Regions from separate parts of the Massilibacterium senegalense genome, predicted to be linked through region 1. Evidence: riboswitches for the same ligand, from Rfam matches in the RefSeq annotation. Region 1 holds a riboswitch; each other region holds the start of a gene.
What was found. Region 1 has a riboswitch for cobalamin ahead of BN1372_RS06660 (energy-coupling factor ABC transporter permease). Riboswitches for the same ligand answer to the same signal wherever they lie in the genome.
Positions count from the first base shown of each region.

Region 2: another riboswitch for cobalamin. It lies ahead of BN1372_RS10880 (hypothetical protein); the one in region 1 lies ahead of BN1372_RS06660 (energy-coupling factor ABC transporter permease).
Region 3: another riboswitch for cobalamin. It lies ahead of metE (5-methyltetrahydropteroyltriglutamate--homocysteine S-methyltransferase); the one in region 1 lies ahead of BN1372_RS06660 (energy-coupling factor ABC transporter permease).
Region 4: another riboswitch for cobalamin. It lies ahead of BN1372_RS02620 (GNAT family N-acetyltransferase); the one in region 1 lies ahead of BN1372_RS06660 (energy-coupling factor ABC transporter permease).

Region 1 is NZ_LN831786.1:651,332-655,837, forward strand. Features, by position in the region: gene BN1372_RS06640 (DeoR family transcriptional regulator) at 1-483, shown strand, start outside; gene BN1372_RS06645 (hypothetical protein) at 500-1,069, shown strand; gene BN1372_RS06650 (ATP-binding cassette domain-containing protein) at 1,166-2,212, shown strand; gene BN1372_RS06655 (hypothetical protein) at 2,574-2,933, shown strand; cobalamin riboswitch at 3,083-3,268, shown strand; gene BN1372_RS06660 (energy-coupling factor ABC transporter permease) at 3,442-4,200, shown strand; gene BN1372_RS06665 (energy-coupling factor ABC transporter substrate-binding protein) at 4,197-4,484, shown strand; gene cbiQ (cobalt ECF transporter T component CbiQ) at 4,490-4,506, shown strand, end outside.
Region 2 is NZ_LN831786.1:1,513,819-1,518,324, forward strand. Features, by position in the region: gene BN1372_RS10870 (permease) at 1-159, shown strand, start outside; gene BN1372_RS15700 (hypothetical protein) at 182-316, shown strand; gene BN1372_RS10875 (MFS transporter) at 440-1,633, shown strand; gene BN1372_RS10880 (hypothetical protein) at 1,671-1,913, opposite strand; cobalamin riboswitch at 1,944-2,135, opposite strand; gene BN1372_RS10885 (hypothetical protein) at 2,293-3,906, shown strand; gene BN1372_RS15250 (hypothetical protein) at 4,296-4,457, shown strand.
Region 3 is NZ_LN831785.1:392,724-397,229, forward strand. Features, by position in the region: gene BN1372_RS02745 (HEAT repeat domain-containing protein) at 1-311, opposite strand, end outside; gene BN1372_RS02750 (hypothetical protein) at 590-778, opposite strand; gene metE (5-methyltetrahydropteroyltriglutamate--homocysteine S-methyltransferase) at 820-3,093, opposite strand; cobalamin riboswitch at 3,230-3,422, opposite strand; gene BN1372_RS02760 (superoxide dismutase family protein) at 3,572-4,096, shown strand.
Region 4 is NZ_LN831785.1:368,839-373,344, forward strand. Features, by position in the region: gene BN1372_RS02605 (ABC transporter ATP-binding protein) at 1-185, opposite strand, end outside; gene BN1372_RS02610 (helix-turn-helix domain-containing protein) at 214-756, opposite strand; gene BN1372_RS02615 (DinB family protein) at 983-1,450, shown strand; gene BN1372_RS02620 (GNAT family N-acetyltransferase) at 1,492-2,067, opposite strand; cobalamin riboswitch at 2,162-2,349, opposite strand; gene BN1372_RS02625 (DUF4003 family protein) at 2,416-3,411, opposite strand; gene BN1372_RS02630 (ABC transporter ATP-binding protein) at 3,579-4,506, shown strand, end outside.

The sequences.
Region 1 (4,506 bases):
ACGATTCACCGTGATGTAAAGTCACTTGTAGAAGCAGGAATTGTTACTAAAACATTTGGCGGAATTCGTTTAAATGAACAAGAAGCATCGGCAATCACTAATAATCAATGTGCAGTATGCCACCGTCCAATCCATGACTTTTTATCGTATCGGCTAATTTTAGAAGATGGGACTATTGAACATATGTGTTGCAGTCATTGTGGCCTAATCCGCCATTTTCAAAAAGAAGGTCAAGTTATCCAAGCTATTTGTACTGATTTTTTATTACATACGACCATTTCTGCGGTAAATGCTCATTTTGTATTAGGAACATCTATTGACTGTCAATGTTGCCAGCCTCAAGTTTTACCTTTTGATAAAAAAGAAGATGCGGAAAAATTTGTGAAGGGGTTTGGCGGTGAGGTATATACTTTTGACAAAGCGATGGACAAAATGGTGTCGCAAGCATCATGCTCGTGTTGTCATGCAAAAGAAGATAAATAATGAGGGGGAAACAAAAATGAAAAAGAAAATGTTGATTGGTGTAAGCGCGCTTATGTTAATGGTTGCTGCAGGTTGTGGGAATGCTGAAGAGACAAACAAAGAAAAAACAAATGCAGAGACGAAACAAGAACAAAAACAAGCGTACACATTTGATTTGAAAGTAAATCCAGAAAATCCTGTTTCAGGTGAGTTCAGCACGTTTACAGTTGATGTAAAAGGTGGAGAAAAACCTGAAAATGTTTATCTTTATATCAACATGGAAGGCATGAACCATCCTATTGAAGGAACGATGAAAGAAAAAGGTGACAGGAAATACGAACTTGATTTACCTGTAGCAATGGGTGGAAAATGGTATGCTGTTATCCGTGTATTAGATAAAGACGGAGAGGTAGTACAATCTGAAAAAATTGCGGATGCATTTGAAGCAACTGGTGATCACGCAATGAAGTATATGAAAGGTTATAACGCAGACAAACCAAATGGTGGCTTAGATGAAAATGCAGAAATGAACAATGACAACATGGATCATGGAGAAATGAATAACGAAAACAATGAAAACCAAGAACAAAATATGAACCATAACTAATAGCTTACATAAAACGACATTGTCTTTTACAATGTCGTTTTTGTATTTTTTTTATCTTTCATGCATATCGTAACGGTAAGGAAGGAGTGAAGCGAAATGGCGAAACATTCGTTTATCGATGCGCTTACAAGCGAAGGATATCAATCGAGAATCCATGATGTAATGAAAGAAGTTCAGACGATGCATTACGTAACTGGTTCTTACGGCCTATTTCCGTATCAACTAATAAAGGAAATTCAATGGGATGAAAATGAAGAGGTGGAGTATTTTCATTCTTTTTATTATCCAGAAAAAGTGATTGGTTTTTTACACCCTAGAAAAAAGAAAGCACTCCTTTTTCATCGCCCATTATGGAAATACCCTGTCGCAAAGGAAGTTATTTTTTCATTAGAAAAATGTATCGAACGAAATAAACTGCCAAAAAATGTAACTGAAATGATTAATTTGAAATACCAGCATGAAAAGGTATGCTGTACGTACTTAAAGAAAGCAAAAGAAATTCATTTTCAAAAAGAACATATTTACCGTACTTCTCTCGATTTTCAAAAGGCTGATTCTTTAGCTGATTCATTAATTAAAGAGGTATTTTTAGAAAAAGTAGAAGCGACAAATCAAGAAGTGAAGCAGCGTTTTTTTGGTACTTTTACTGCAAAGGGGCCGATTAATTTTCTTGATTCTATTACGAAAACAGTGAAGCAACGCTATATCATTCATGGACGATCTGGTAGTGGAAAATCAACGTTAATGAAAAAAATCGTGCAAGCAGCTCGTGATAGAAAAGAAAGTGTAACGATATATCCGTGTTCTTTCGATCCGAAAAGCTTAGATATGGTTGTTTTAGAAGACCGGTTGATCGCTTTTATCGACGGAACTTCCCCTCATCCGTTATCAAAAAGCAGAGAAGGTGATGTTATTGTCGATACGTTTGAATGTTGTATGGATGCTTCGGTGGAAAAAGAATATCAAGCAGATATAGACAATGTCACAAATGAATATAAAAAAATGATAGCTCTAGCTAGACATCAATTAGAGTTAGCTGTAGAATTGCAAAGAAAAATAGATGAGTCATATGAACAAGCACTTATTGAATATCGTTATGAAAATGTTAAAAACATGTTAAATTTATCTTTTATTAACGGGTAGGATAACCCCATTTCAAAATGTTAAGGTAAGACCGAAAAATAGTTAAATGGGGAATCAAACTTCCTGTATCCAACTACGATGGGCTAACGACTTCAGTAGCTGGATGGTTCTATGAAAAAATCACTCATCCCACCATCTATCCTATGCTTGTCGTCCATGAACGAGCGCCCTCTGCTTTTTTGAGTGCATCTAATCATCAATGAGGGAAGTGCGAAAACTCTTATTGATGGAAGATGTTTTTATTGCAAATTGAGTATATACCCTTCATTCATTAAAATAATGTTAATTTTATGTAAATCCACTCAATTTTTTGACGAAATACGGTAATATAATGGTAGAAAATCTTGAATGGAGGGTAAAAATGGCCCATAAAAGTCATAAATATGTCGAATTACGTGCTTATATGCAAATGACTTATGTTGCAAAATATCGTTTGATGAAATTAGCAGATCAAACAATTTTTTATAACCCTATACCATTTTCTACATTTAAAGAAATTTTAAAAGAAAATAAAGTAGTTCGGGAAGAAAATATTCGCTATGTTTCTAAAATGTATCATGAACACCATGGAATAGAAATGAAGTATGGACATAGGGAACTAGAAAAGAAATCATTTTCGATTATCGAACGCGCTTTTGAAATAGGGCTACTGAATAAAAAGGACCTTCTTATCTCAGAGGAAGAATGGTTAGCCTATCAAGACTCTTTCGTTTGTAAATAAACAGCCATTTGTACCAATGGTTGTTTTTTTATGAAAAAAGGTGAAAGAATGATGTTATTTCTCGAAAAAAAAATACTATGCTAGGTGTCGTATATCAAAAATGGAACTAGACAATTAAAATTATAGTTTGATATAATGAACGTTAAGTTCATATCGTTTGTTAATAAGGTGTAACAATTTAATTGTTACATAATAGGGAAGACCGGTGAAAAACCGGCGCGGTCCCGCCACTGTAATTGGTAGCAACCTACACATAGTCACTGTTTCAACAAATGGGAAGACGTAGGGATGTGATGATCAAAAGCCAGGAGACCTGCCTTATTAGTAGACACACCATCGAAACCTACGAGGATAGGGAGGTGTTTTGTTCCGACATTTATCTTGGATTAGTGTGGTTACATGTCCTGAAATTAGTAAAAATAGGAATGGAAACATCTTTCTGTATGGAAAGATGTTTTTTTTATTGGGCGTACAAATGAACGAATTATTATAGAAAAGGAAGAGGAAAATGAAACGATACGGGTTACTATTATTAAAAACCTTACCATTACTTGCGTTGTTTTTTACTGTACCAAAAGCAACATATGCGATGCATATCATGGAAGGATTTTTACCAGTTAAATGGGCCATTTTTTGGTGGGCACTATTTATTCCATTTTTAGTAATTGGCTTACGATCTATTCAAAGAACAATCAAAGAAGATCCCCAATACAAAATGATGCTTGGATTATCAGGGGCATTTGCTTTTATTTTATCTGCATTAAAATTACCATCTGTAACAGGAAGTTGTTCTCATCCAACGGGTGTAGGACTTGGAACAATTCTTTTCGGACCATTTGTCATGAGTGTGATTGGTTTTATTGTGTTAACATTTCAATCGTTATTATTAGCTCACGGTGGCTTAACGACATTAGGTGCAAATGCTTTTTCTATGGCAGTAGTTGGACCATTAGTTACATACGGATTATTTAAATTAGGACAAAAAATGGATTGGTCGTTAGGAATCAACGTGTTTTTAGCTGCAGCACTAGGAAACTTGGCAACATACGTTATGACAAGCTTTCAATTAGCTCTAGCATTCCCAGCAGATGTGGGAGGATTTACAGCTTCTTTAGTGAAATTTATGGGGATTTTTGCTGTTACACAAATTCCGTTAGCGCTAAGTGAAGGTTTATTAACGGTATTCGTTGTGAATCTTCTGAAAAATTATCATGCCAATGAGTTAAAGCAACTGAACGTCGTGGTTGGAGGTGGACAGAAGCAATGAAAAAAAATACATGGTTACTTTTAGGAGTCGTTGCACTCATTTTAATCCCTTTAATTATCAATAGTGGCGCAGAATTTGGTGGTGCAGACGGAGAAGCAAAAGAAGCAATTACCGAAGTACAACCTAACTATGAACCATGGTTCTCTAGTATTTGGGAACCGCCAAGCGGCGAAATTGAAAGTTTACTATTCGCGTTACAAGCAGCGATTGGCGCAGGATTTATTGCTTACTTTTTTGGATATGCAAAAGGAAAGAAAACAGCAAATAAAAATAATGAGGCATAAAGAAAATGATGATGTTTGACAA
Region 2 (4,506 bases), 860 kb from region 1:
GGCTCTATTTTAGCTTTAATTGTTGGTGGTGCTGGTGCTAGTATTCCAGAAATGATTTTACTAAGTAAATTGTTCAAACGAAAACTTGTCTTCATTTTTATGGTTTCTGTTTTATTGATTGCCATTTTGAGCGGCCTTTTCGTGCAATACATGTTATAAGACTGTTAAAGGAGGTGACAAAATGGGTGAAAAAAAAGGATTAAAAGGTTTTTTCGGACAATTAAAACCAAAAAAAAAGGAATGCTGTTGTAACGTTGTCATCGAAGAAGTGAATGAAGAATCGAATAAATCCGAAGAAAAGAATAAAACTAAGTAAGTACAAAACCTATAGTTTTGAGAAACTATAGGTTTTATTTTGTCTTGACATCTGTATACTTTTCGTAAATATTTAAAAGAGTATGATTATGAAAATAAGGAGATGACTCATGTGACGAAAAAAATGGGGTCACAGCAACCGTTATCAACTAGGAAATTACTATCTATCGCCGGACTCGCTTGGTTGTTTGACGCAATGGATGTTGGGTTGTTATCATTTATTAACGCCGCATTAAAAGAAGATTGGAATTTAACACCAGAACAAATCGGATGGATTGGAAGTATTAATTCCATCGGGATGGCAGTCGGGGCATTTGCTTTCGGAGCAATGGCCGATAAAATCGGTCGTAAACATGTCTTTATCATTACATTATTACTCTTTTCATTAGCAAGTGGTTTTTCCGCTCTGAGTACAACGTTAGCAATCTTTTTAGTATTTCGCTTTTTAATTGGTGCTGGATTAGGTGGGGAGTTACCCGTTGCTTCTACTTATGTTAGTGAAAGTGTTCATCCAAAAAAACGTGGACAAGTTGTCGTACTTTTAGAAAGTTTCTGGGCATTAGGATGGATTGTGGCAGCGATTATTGCCTACTTTATTATTCCAACTTACGGCTGGCGGGTTGCTTTACTATTAACAGCGATTCCTGCTCTTTATGCTGTTGTCCTTCGATTAAAATTACCAGATACGATGCCAAAGCAACCAAAAACAGAAAAAATAAGCGTGTGGCAAAATGTAAAAAGTGTTTGGACAAAACCATATATCCAACGAACAACGATGTTATGGCTATTATGGTTTAGTGTTGTATTTTCCTACTATGGCATGTTTTTATGGCTTCCTTCTGTCATGGTGTTAAAAGGATTTGCGATGATTAAAAGTTTCCAATATGTCCTCATTATGACGCTTGCTCAACTACCAGGTTACTTTACTGCTGCTTGGTTTATTGAAAAATTCGGTCGTAAGTTTGTACTTGTAACATATTTGATTGGAACCGCAGTTAGTGCGTACTTTTTCGGAAATGCCGACACCTTAACGATGTTGATGACTTCTGGTATTTTGCTCTCCTTCTTTAACTTAGGTGCATGGGGTGCGATGTATGCTTACACACCTGAACAATATCCCGCACACATTCGCGGAACAGGTGCAGGAATGGCTGCTTCGTTCGGACGAATTGGCGGTATTTTCGGACCGCTCATGGTCGGTTATTTAGTAGCAGCAAACATGTCGATTGGATCGATTTTTAGTATTTTTGCTATTTCCATTTTTATCGGTGTTCTTGCTGTTTTATTCCTCGGAAAAGAAACAAAATATACAGGTTAACTAAAAAAGGCTATCTGCGGAAAGATAGCCTTTTGTTTTACCCAATCAATTCTTTGCGTACATTTTGAAATGCTTCATTTAACATACGAAGTCGCACTCGTTTAACCGCTTCATCCTCTACTTGTTCGATCAATAAACAAACAAGTTCATCTAATGAATACTGCAATGAAGCGCTTTTCGCATCAACAAAGCTATTCATCAAAATTTCGCGCAATTTACATTCAACTGTCATCACATCAACGCGTGTAGAATTGCGGCGAAAATCTTTGTGCATATGCATCGCCATACACCTCCTATACTCCGTAGGATTTTGGGTGTGTCGAGTTTGGCAGGTCTCCTGACTTGTGATCACTTCATTCATACTCCTTCCCATCACATAGTATGACAGTGGTTTTTTGTATGAATGATTACACTTACAGTGGCGGGACCGCGTCGGATTTGCACCGAACTTCCCTTTTAAAATTGTACGGTATGTACAATTACCAATCTCCACTTATCCAATTATGTTTAGTATATCACACAACATGTACTTCCTTGTGTATTTTTCTTTTTAAATTTTATACAAACTTTACAAATACTTAACCTTATACTTATATTTATTCCCTACAATGGATAAGGAAGTAATTGTTTAAAAGGCGGAAATATGGGAGGGATTGTGTATGAAAAAGAGCACACCATTTTTATTAAAAACGTTGCTCTCCATTGTTCTATTTTTTAGTCTTGCACCAGCATTGGTTGGCACAAATAACGCGAATGCCGAAGGTCCAACAGATCCGGTTCCTGAAATTTTCCCAGCAAATCCGAATGGAATGAATGTGTTGTTTGACAATTCACACGGTCAAACTGCTGGAGCTGCCGACTGGGTAATAGACGGGGCCTTTTCTGATTTTGCCAATGCCATTTCACAAGAAGGGTATTATGTAAAAGAACTGCGAAAAACAGTACCTTTTACATACGATGATTTAAAGGCATATGATGTATTTGTCATTCCTGAAGCAAATATTCCATTTAAAAAAACAGAACAAGATGCGATGCTTCAATTTGTTGAGAATGGCGGAAGTATCTTTTTTGTTTCCGATCATTACAATGCAGACCGGAATAAAAATCGCTGGGATTCTTCTGAAATAATGAATGGCTATCGAAGGGGAGCATTTGAAGATCCATCTAAAGGAATGAATACAGATGAGAAAATGTCGTTTGCAATGCAAGAATTAGAAAGCAAAGATTGGCTTTCCGAAAACTTTGGAATTAAGTTCCGTTACAATGCAATTGGAAATGTGAACGCTACACTGATTGCTCCCTCACAAGATACGTTTGGCATTACAGAAGGAGTTCAATCCGTCGCTATGCATGCAGGTTCTACATTAGCAATAACAGATTCATCTAAAGCAAAAGGAATTGTTTATGTACCAACTGGACTAACAAATGCAGATAAATGGAATTACTCAGTCGATCAAGGTGTATATTTCGGCGGGGGTATAGAAGAAGGACCGTATGCAGCCATTTCAAAATATGGAAAAGGAAAAGCAGCATTCATAGGTGATTCCTCACCCGTTGAAGATGCAACCCCAAAGTATGTACGAGAAGATACTGGTACTACCAAGAAAACATATGACGGCTTTAAAGAACAAGATGATGAAAAATTATTAGTGAACATAATCAATTGGCTAGCAAAAAAAGAAAACTATACCACTTTTGCAGAGACAGGTATTCCGCTCGATAATCCATCACCTCAACTAAAAATAGAAATACCAGCAAACTCTACAGAACCTCAAAAAGAACCATGGGCAGAACCTGAACCCGGTTATAAATGGTATGACTCCTTAACATTTAAAGCAGGTTCATACGGCTCAACAGTCACACAAGAGCAGAAACCCACTTACTCTTTTATTCACCAAGAAATACTACCAAACAGGCAAGAATTTAACATTAGATTACAAGTTCATAATCTTCTCCCAGGTCAAACAATTTCAGATTTAAGAATAGGTATTTATTTAGATGGTGGAACGCAAATTGCATCCTTCCAAAGAGAAGATGGAACATGGCCTACTTCCTACGGATACAGTGAACTATTTTCCGTAACCGCAGACTTATTTGGACAAGCAACAAAGGAATTAACCGTGCGGATAAAGCCAGGAACAGAGGGACAAGCAAATCTTCGTTTAAAACATAAAAAAACAAACATTCTGACCAATATAGTTACCATTGATAATGTAAATAGTGAACCGTTACCAGATGAAACACTAACTTTTCCTGAAACCATTTCCTTTTAGAAGCAAGAGAAGCACCAAAAGGGTCGTTAGTAACCATTGAAGGTGTCATCACATCACAACCAGGCTTATTTGGCGAAAAAGGTTTTTATATCCAAAATGAGACAGCAGGTATTTATGTTTTTCAACATGAGGACGGGTTTCATGTAGGTGATGTAGTAAAAATCACGGCACCTACTACCATATATAACAATGAAATAGAACTTACAGATATCATTTCACTTACTAAAACTGGGACAAAAGACCTTCTAGCACCTAAGGTTGTGAAAGAAGTGGATGAAAGCACTCTAGGACAATGAATAAAATTAGAAAATGTAACCATTGAAAATCTAGCTGAAATAGGAAACTTTTTTTAATTCGATGTAATCCATACGGATGGAATTAAAACGCGTGTGCGTGTGGATAGTCGAACAGTAATAATGGTCACGCAATTTCAAGAACAATTTAAAAGCGGAGATTCCATTCATATTTTTGGTATTGCCTCTTCATATAAAAACAACTTTCAACTTAAATTATTAACATTAGCGAATGGTGAAGCACAAGGATTAATATGAAATGATGGCACAGCTAAAAGTATTTCCTCTAGAGTTTCTTCTATTCAAG
Region 3 (4,506 bases), on a different contig from region 1:
CAAGTAGCCCAAAACTTAGGACGTCCTTCTGTTTTTTGTATCATCTCATCTAGACAAGGAATCGAGGTCGAACCGATTTTCGATAAACTTAAAGCTGAAGTCATACAAAGTTCTTCCTGTGCATGGTGTAAATAATTCATTAACGTAGGAACCGAACTTTTTGCCACTTCGCCAAACTCCCCTAAAATCGTCATCACTTTTTTTTGCGTGTCTACATCCTCTGACTTTGTTAGTAACTCAATTAACACCGGTATCACTTTTTCCCCAGATTGTTTGATTATTTGTTCGCTTTCCTGATTATCCCAAAACATAGGATACCTCCGCTCAATTGAATCATTTTTTTCTCTTTACAACGTACCATATCATTCCATTCTATTCCACTACACCATGACTATTCCTTTTTTTTTGAAAAAAAAAGCCGAACACTTTCAAATTGATTTGAAAGGCTCGACCACCATTTTATTTTTTACTCAATGAATGCCGTCACATTATTCGAAGAAAGAAGCAAAACATGCGAGGCATGGTAACTATAGGATTATTCATCTTGCATAAGGGTAGTAAAACATGAATATAGTTGAATTTACTTGTCTTACGAGCAAATTCGTTTTTCGATCGTTTTATGAAAAACATTCAACCACTTTTGTTCCGTCTGTTTTTCCGTACTTTGTAAATAATGAAATAACATTGTTAATCCTTGAAAATCGAGGTTTTCGATCACGCTTGTCATGACTAGTTCATCCTGAACATTTGTTAAAAAATAGACAATTTCGTTTCTCATTTTTCACCTCTCCTTCCCTACACGATGGGAAGATTACAATATCAATTGGATACAGTTTGTGCTTTCCGTACTTGTTTTGCGGCTTGCACCATGTTTTTCAGTGCTAAAATCGTTTCTTCTTCCCGTCTTGTTTTCAACCCGCAATCTGGATTGACCCAAAATAAATCATTCGGAAGAACAGACAAAGCTCTTTGAATGACTTTACGCATCTCTTCTTCAGAAGGAACACGTGGGCTATGAATATCATAAACACCTAAGCCAATCCCTTTATCATAAATATTTTGTTCAAAGTCATAAATTAATTCTCCGTGGCTACGTGATGTTTCAATCGAAATCACATCGGCATCTAATGCTTTAATCGCATCGATAATATCCCTGAATTCACTGTAGCACATATGGGTATGAATTTGCGTCGTGTCTAACACATCCGATGTGGCAAGACGAAACGCTCTCACTGCCCACGTTAAATATTCCTGCCATTTTTCTACTTTAAGCGGTAATCCTTCTCGTAACGCAGGTTCATCTACCTGAATCATTTCAATTCCCAATTTTTCCAATTCTTGTACTTCTTGAATGAGTGCTTTTGCGATTTGATACGCTACTTCATGGCGAGGTACGTCATTTCGTACAAACGACCAATTTAATATCGTAACTGGTCCTGTAATCATTCCTTTGACTGGCTTTTCCGTTAAAGATTGTGCATATACCGTTTCTTTTACGGTCATCGGTTGAATAAAGTTCACATTTCCGTAAATGAGAGGAGGTTTTACGCAACGTGAGCCATACGATTGTACCCAACCATTTTTCGTAAATGCAAATCCTTCTAACTTTTCACCGAAAAATTCAACCATATCGGTTCGTTCAAATTCACCATGAACAAGTACATCTAATCCAATCTCTTCTTGGATATCGATCCATTCTTTGATTTTTTGCTTGATTACTTGTTCGTACTCCATGTCTCCTAATTCTCCGTTACGCCATTTTCTGCGAATACGTCGAATATCTGTCGTTTGTGGAAAGCTTCCGATTGTTGTCGTCGGAAGGAACGGTAATTGCCATTTTTCCTCTTGTGCGACGCGTCTTTCCTGGAATGGAAGACTTCTTTTTGTACGTATGTCTTCGGGCTTATCATCTACAGGTGTGCGCCATTCGGATGATGCTAATTGTGTGAAAATGTCTTGATTAGTTTGCATTATCGTTTCTTTATCACTTACGGCTGCTGTCATAAATTGTTTTATTTCTTGTAGTTCTTCAAGTTTTTCATCACCAAAAGCTAGTGCTTGTTTTAATAACGGATGAAGCGAATCTTCGTACTTTACACTTACAGGTACATGTTGCAAACTACAAGAAGGTTGAAGCCATTGCCGCTCACTAGGGACCATTGCTGATAATTTCTCCAACTTTACTTGTACAGAAAGCAAGTTTTCCTTCCAAATATTTCTACCGTCTATGATACCGACTCCAAGCACTTTATCCTTTGGAAATCCAAATTTCTCTACATTTTGCATGTTTTCTTCATACCCTGCGACAAAGTCTAATCCGATTCCTTGTACAGGTAAACCTATCACTGCTTCATAATGAGTAACCGCTTCGAAATACGTTTGCAACATAATCGAAAGATTCGGTAATTCTTGCGTTAATTCACGATAGATGCGTGCGACTAGTTTCATCTCATCGTCTGAAATACTCGTTACGAGCGATGGTTCATCGATTTGTACCCATTTTACTCCGGCTTCTTGTAGTTCTAATAAAAGCTGTTTATATGGTGAAAGGAGTGCTTTTGATAGATCTTCGAATTGATTTTGTTCATAACCTTTGGAGCATTTTAAAAATGTAAAAGGACCAAGCAAAACAGGTTTTCCTTCTATACCTACTTCTTCTTTTGCTTCAAGATACGCCTTTAACGGTTTATTTTCTGTCAAAGTCGGTATTTGACCTGACCATTCCGGCACGATGTAATGGTAATTAGTATTAAACCATTTCGTCATTTCGCTTGCTTGTGCTTCTTGATTGCCACGCGCTATCGCAAAGTATGTCGATAAAGATACTGCATTCCCTTGATACTGAAATCGATCCGGGACTAATCCAAACATAACCGCTGTATCTAACACATGATCATAAAATGTAAAATCACCAACTGGAATAATGTCAACTTGTTTTTCTTTTTGTTTTTGTAAGTGATAAAGACGAATGTCTTTCATTTGTTTTAGAAATTGCACTTCATTTATTTCGTTTGCCCAAAAGGACTCGAGCGTCTTTTTCCATTCTCGATAATCGCCGATGCGAGGATAACCAAGATTACTCGTTTGTACCACTATCTATACCCCTCCCATAAATCGTATTCCTCCCTAAAAATAAAAAAGGATATTTTTACCACGAAAAGTAGGCAAAAATATCCTGATTATTTACTCAATATTTTTAACACCTCCCTATCTCCCGTAGGTTTTCCAAACAGTGCTGTTAGAACAGGCAGGTATCCTGGCTTAGTGTCATCATCATAATCGGTCTTCCCAGTAAACAATACCAGTGACGTATAGATTATGACTCTTCTATTACAGTGGCGGGACCGCTCCGGATTTACACCGGATTCCCCTTTAAACTTTGAATCATGTCAATTCAAAGTACCTGTTCCCAACGATATTTGATTGTTGTAAAAGTTTTGTCAAACTTTAATAAAACTCTATCGGAAGAAAATAAGATTGTCAAGATTATTTTTTAAAAATTCTGAAATAACACCATTATATATTAGGTGCATATACTATGGGCATAAAGAAAATGGTAGGAGGAATGAAAATGTATATGTATTATCCTTACGTATCATCTATGCGTGCTTCACACTCTATTCATACTGGACAAAATCAAGCCTATGCTAAATTAATCACTAGCTCACTCGCACCTCATTTACAAGGCATTGTTCTTTTTTTCAATCATCCTTATGGAACAGAAGTGTATGTGGAAGTAACAGGTCTACCAAAGTATCAACCTGCTACAAAAAAGAGCCCCCAAATCGGTCCACATGGATTCCATATTCACGAACTTGGCGACTGCTCCATCGGGAACAAACAAGATCCTTTTCAAGCAGCAGGTGGGCACTGGAACCCGACCAAACAACCACATGGCAATCACGCTGGTGATTTCCCAGTATTATTTTCAAACAATGGGTATAGTCAAATGCGATTTTTTACAAATAAATTCAAAATAAACGATATTATCGGAAAATCGATTATTATTCATCAAGGCCCGGATGATTACAAAAGTCAGCCTGCTGGAAATGCTGGCAAGCGGTTAGCATGCGGTGTCATTCAACCACTTATGTAAGCGGGATTCTGCTTTTATATTTTTTAAAAAAGTGTAGACTTTAGATTATCTCCCTCTTCTTATTCTCTATTTTAATATAATATTTTACGAATAATCCAATCGATTGGATTTTCACACTTTCCCTCTTTTATTTTCTAGTCTATTTTTCACAAACAATCATACATAGCATTATCTTTTTACCTGTGTCTTTACTTACCTATTTCCGGTAAAATCCTTATCCACAATAGGAATAGTTTCACCCCTTACTATTAGATATAATTTATCAACTTTTCCACCTTATACCCTTTCACAAAAAAGATATACTAACAAAGGATTCATCCAGCAACTCTTTTAAAATATATGTAAATGGCATTTGTTTTATATCTTTACCAACTAACCTAAACAAAAGAAAGAGAAAACAAGAAGAGCTT
Region 4 (4,506 bases), on a different contig from region 1:
TTTCCTTCCGACGGTTCGGTAAATCCAGCAATTAATCGTAAAATCGTCGTTTTCCCGCACCCTGATGGTCCTAATAACGTATAAAATTTTCCCCGTTCTAATTCAAAACTTACTTGATCTAGTACTGGGCTATCATCATAATATTTTGAAACATTTTCAAACCGAATAATTGGTTGATGATTCATTTCACTCTCCCCTTCCTGTCCTAACATGCTACAAATAAGAATCCGTCGCTATAAGAAGTAATGTCGATGGTCCTTCGTTATCATTTAAAATTTGATGTTCTTCTGATGCATGAAAATAAATGGATTCTCCTGCCTTGGCCATATAAGAATGACGACCAAGATGCACAACAATCCGTCCGCTTAAAACATAAGCAAACGTCTCCGATAATGATGGTTCAAACTTTTTAAATTCACCTTGTTCTTCTAAATGGAGTAAAATAGGTTCCATTTCTTTTTCATTTGATTCTGGTACTAACCACTGAATACAATACCCTAATTCTTCATCCATAAAATCCGTTTGGTCTTCTTCTGTATACACCACTTTTTGTTCGTTTTCTTCATCATCGAAAAATGCCTTTGGCGAACAGCCCAACACTTCAAGAATCGAAAAAAAAGTATCGATAGATGGTGAACTTAAATCACGTTCTAACTGAGAAATATATCCTTTTGTTAAATCTGTGCGTTCTCCAAGTTCTTCTTGGGTTAATCTTTTTTTTAAACGCAAATTTTTAATTTTTTTTCCAATTTGCATACTATGACCCCTAATCATGTTTATACTTAGTAAACTAACAGTAATGAAAGTTTTATAAAAATAAACTTTATGTTTACTAAAATACACTCAGAATATTATACATGATTTTGGGAAGTCTACAATACTAATTTAGTGATATACTGAAAATAAGTGAAAAACATGGATTATTCGCTTTCAAACAAGCGAATCACGACAAAAAGTTTTTTTAAAAAAAGGGGGATTACATATGGCTATTTGGGAACAATTCGTCTTTACGCGTACGGCTAGCGTGAAAACATTACAAAAAGTTGAAAAGGAAATGTGGGATAAACAACCGAGTGGATTTCCAAACACTATTCGTTGGAATGCAGGACATATTTTTGCAACAGTAGAATCCATGTTGCAAAAAGCAGATTCATCTTATGAAAGTACCGCTCCGTCCTATGTTACCTTTTTTGCACCTGGCACAAAACCATCCGAATGGACAGAAACAGCACCTTCATCAGAAGAAATCATCCATCAACTCCAAACACAAATAGAGCGGATCAAGCAACATTTTGACGGGCGATTAGATGAAAAAATTGCACAACCTATTTCTATCGGCCCACTCACCATCAAAACCATTCACGATATTCTTTCCTTTTCCATTTTCCACGAAGGATTGCATTTAGGTATCATTTCTTCTCACATCAAAATTGCAACAATAGATAAATAATACAAAAGCCACAATCCCACCTTAAAAGTGAGATTGTGGCTTTAATGATACGGATAAGCTAGATGAAAAAATTGTTCCTTTTGTTTAAAAGTAATAAATTTCCCCATACGAGCCATCATGAAATTAACAGGATTAATCGCAATATCTTCTTCATCTGTTTTTACTTCTTCAAAATATACATGAGATAAGACATGCCGCAACATTTCTTTATACTTGTACACAGAAATCATGTGGTTAGATACATCCCAATGCCAATAATATTCTAACGCGATAACAATGGAGGCTTCTACCGCTTCATCTGAAAATAAATTGTGTAATAACTGGGTTGCGACTCCTTTTTCTCGATACGCTGGAATCACTTCTAATGCACCTAATTCACGAATAAACGAATAAGTCGACCAACGTTCATTTTTATCTGGAGCTACCAAAATAGCGTAACCAACAATATGAGAATCAGAAAAGGCAATGGCTAATTGTGTTTCTTCTTTTTCTAAAACCATTTGAAAAACCTTTTGTTGCTCACTCGCCTCACGAAATTGTTGCAAATCTGGATGAAAGGAATAATGAATGAGCTTTTCTTTCACTTGATCTTTTCTGCTTTCATACCAACAATTCATCTTCTCATCCTTTCTTGAAACAACAAAAAAAACACTTCTTTTGCACGCAAACAGAACAATGCGATTGCACTACACCTCCCTATCCTCGTAGGAACGAATACATAAAAATAAGGCAGGTATCCTGACTTAAGGTCATCACAACGTCTGCGTCTTCCCATTTTCACAGTGACTTTTTGCAGCGTGCTCCCTATTACAGTGGCGGGACCGTGTTGGAGTTTCACCAATCTTCCCTTTTAAATAACCGCTTTACGAAAGCGGTACACCTTATTTTTTAACAGTTTTTTATAAATGATATCGTTCACTTTTTATTGTAACAAAAATATGACAAAATTGATATTTTTTCCAATATTAATTACTACTTGAAGCGGAAGATGCTGCAGCTGCGGAGTATGCCGCTGCAATCATCGCTACTTGTTGCGCTTGAATGATTGCTTCAATCGTCGTTGTTAAACCGATGTCTAGGATGTTGTTATCTTTGATTTTTTCTGAAATGATTATTGGAATGGCAATCAACAACACCATATCACGTGAAAAACGAAATATTTTTTCTTTTTTTAATGCCTCGTATAAAGCAACCACATCCCCAACGTTTTCTTGTTGCGGGCTTACTAACGCTAAAAGACCTAGAGAGGGGTAATGCATCCTTTTTAACGCGATTTCCTTTCTCTGTAGGACATTAAACCAATCTACCGTGTCTTTCACGATTGCCTGTGCAGATTCAGTCGATCCTTTCGTTAAAATATGCGAAAGTGTTTGCAATTCATTTCCTTTCGAAAAACCATATTTGTTTAACGACTGGTAATAAAACTCCATCTCATCTAAAAGAGAAGGAATACTTTTCTCCGATAACGCTACTAACACAGCTAATGGATAATCATCTTGAGTTGTAAGGAAAAAATGCCGTTTTTTCATTTCTTTATATATTTCCATCGCTCTTTTAGCCACAGACTTGTTACTCTTTTCTGTCTCTTCTTCTTGAATCAATAACACATACGCTGCCAAATATAAAAAGTTTCCTTTCGAAAAACCTACTTCATATAATGTTTGATACTGTTCTTTTAATTTTTTAAAAGCAGCATCTGGATCATCAAATTTTGTCCTTAACAATCCCGCAATCGTATAACGAAATGCAGAACGCATGGTGGAGAAAAAAGAAGATTCCTTTTTTATTTTGTTTGCAAACGCAAAAAAAGGCTCTGCTTTGAATGGGATATCTTGTTGCATAAACTGCGCCGCAATCATCATCTTCACTTTTTTATCTATGGAAAAACTGAGCTGCTCATGTAACATGTTATAATCGGATAAAAATTGATCTGTTTTTTGTTTATATAATGATATAGACATTTATTCGACCTCCTTACTATCCATTTCCCTATCCCTACTCCGTAAAACAATCGAAAGACTGTATTCATTGACACTTATTTTAATTAAAAATTATAATGAGTTAACCTTATTTATATGTACACATCATATTTTCTATTAAAAAGTGATAGGAACGGAGAAGATTATGTATGCTTAAACTTTTTCCATATTTAAAACCATATCGTCTTTTTATCTTTTTCGTCTTAGTCCTTTTATTTTTAAGGACTTTTTCTGATTTATTACTTCCAACATTCATGGCACGAATTGTCGATAAAGGAATTGTGAATGGGGATATACCGTATATTTGGAGTATAGGAGGCATAATGCTTTTAGTAGCTGCTATTGGGGTCGTGTGTGCGATTGGAGCTAACTATTTTGCTGTAAAAGTGGCGACTAGCTTCGGTCGAGATTTACGAAGGGAAGTTTTTTCGAAAGTGACGAACTTTTCGATTCAAGAATTCGATCAAATCGGCACGTCTTCTTTTATCACCCGAACAACGAATGATGTTCAACAAGTGCAGCAGTTTATATCGATGGGGTTGCGAATGATGGTCCTTTCCCCGTTAATGTTTATTGGAGGAATTGTGATGGCAATCTCTCAAGATACAAAACTATCCATGATTTTTCTTTTTATCGTCCCACTTATTGTGACAATCATTTATTTCATTACGAAAAAAGGGATGCCCCTTTTCCAAACACTTCAACAAAAACTAGATCATCTTAGTTTAATTTTACGAGAAAATTTAACCGGGATTCGTGTTGTTCGTGCTTTCGGTCGAATGAATGATGAAACGAACCGGTTTGATGCAGCGAGTCAAGATATGAGGAATACAGCGATTAAAGTAAATCGTATTGTTACAAGTTTAATGCCTATTATGATGCTTATTTTCAATTTATCGATTGTCGCGATTCTTTTATTCGGGAGTATACAAATTGAGAATGAACAGATGCAAGTCGGAAGTTTAATGGCTTTTATTCAATATGCGATGCAAATTATGTTTTCCTTTGTTATGTTTACTGTTATTTTCGTCATGATTCCCCGCGCAACGGTTTCAGCTAAACGGATCAATGAAGTCC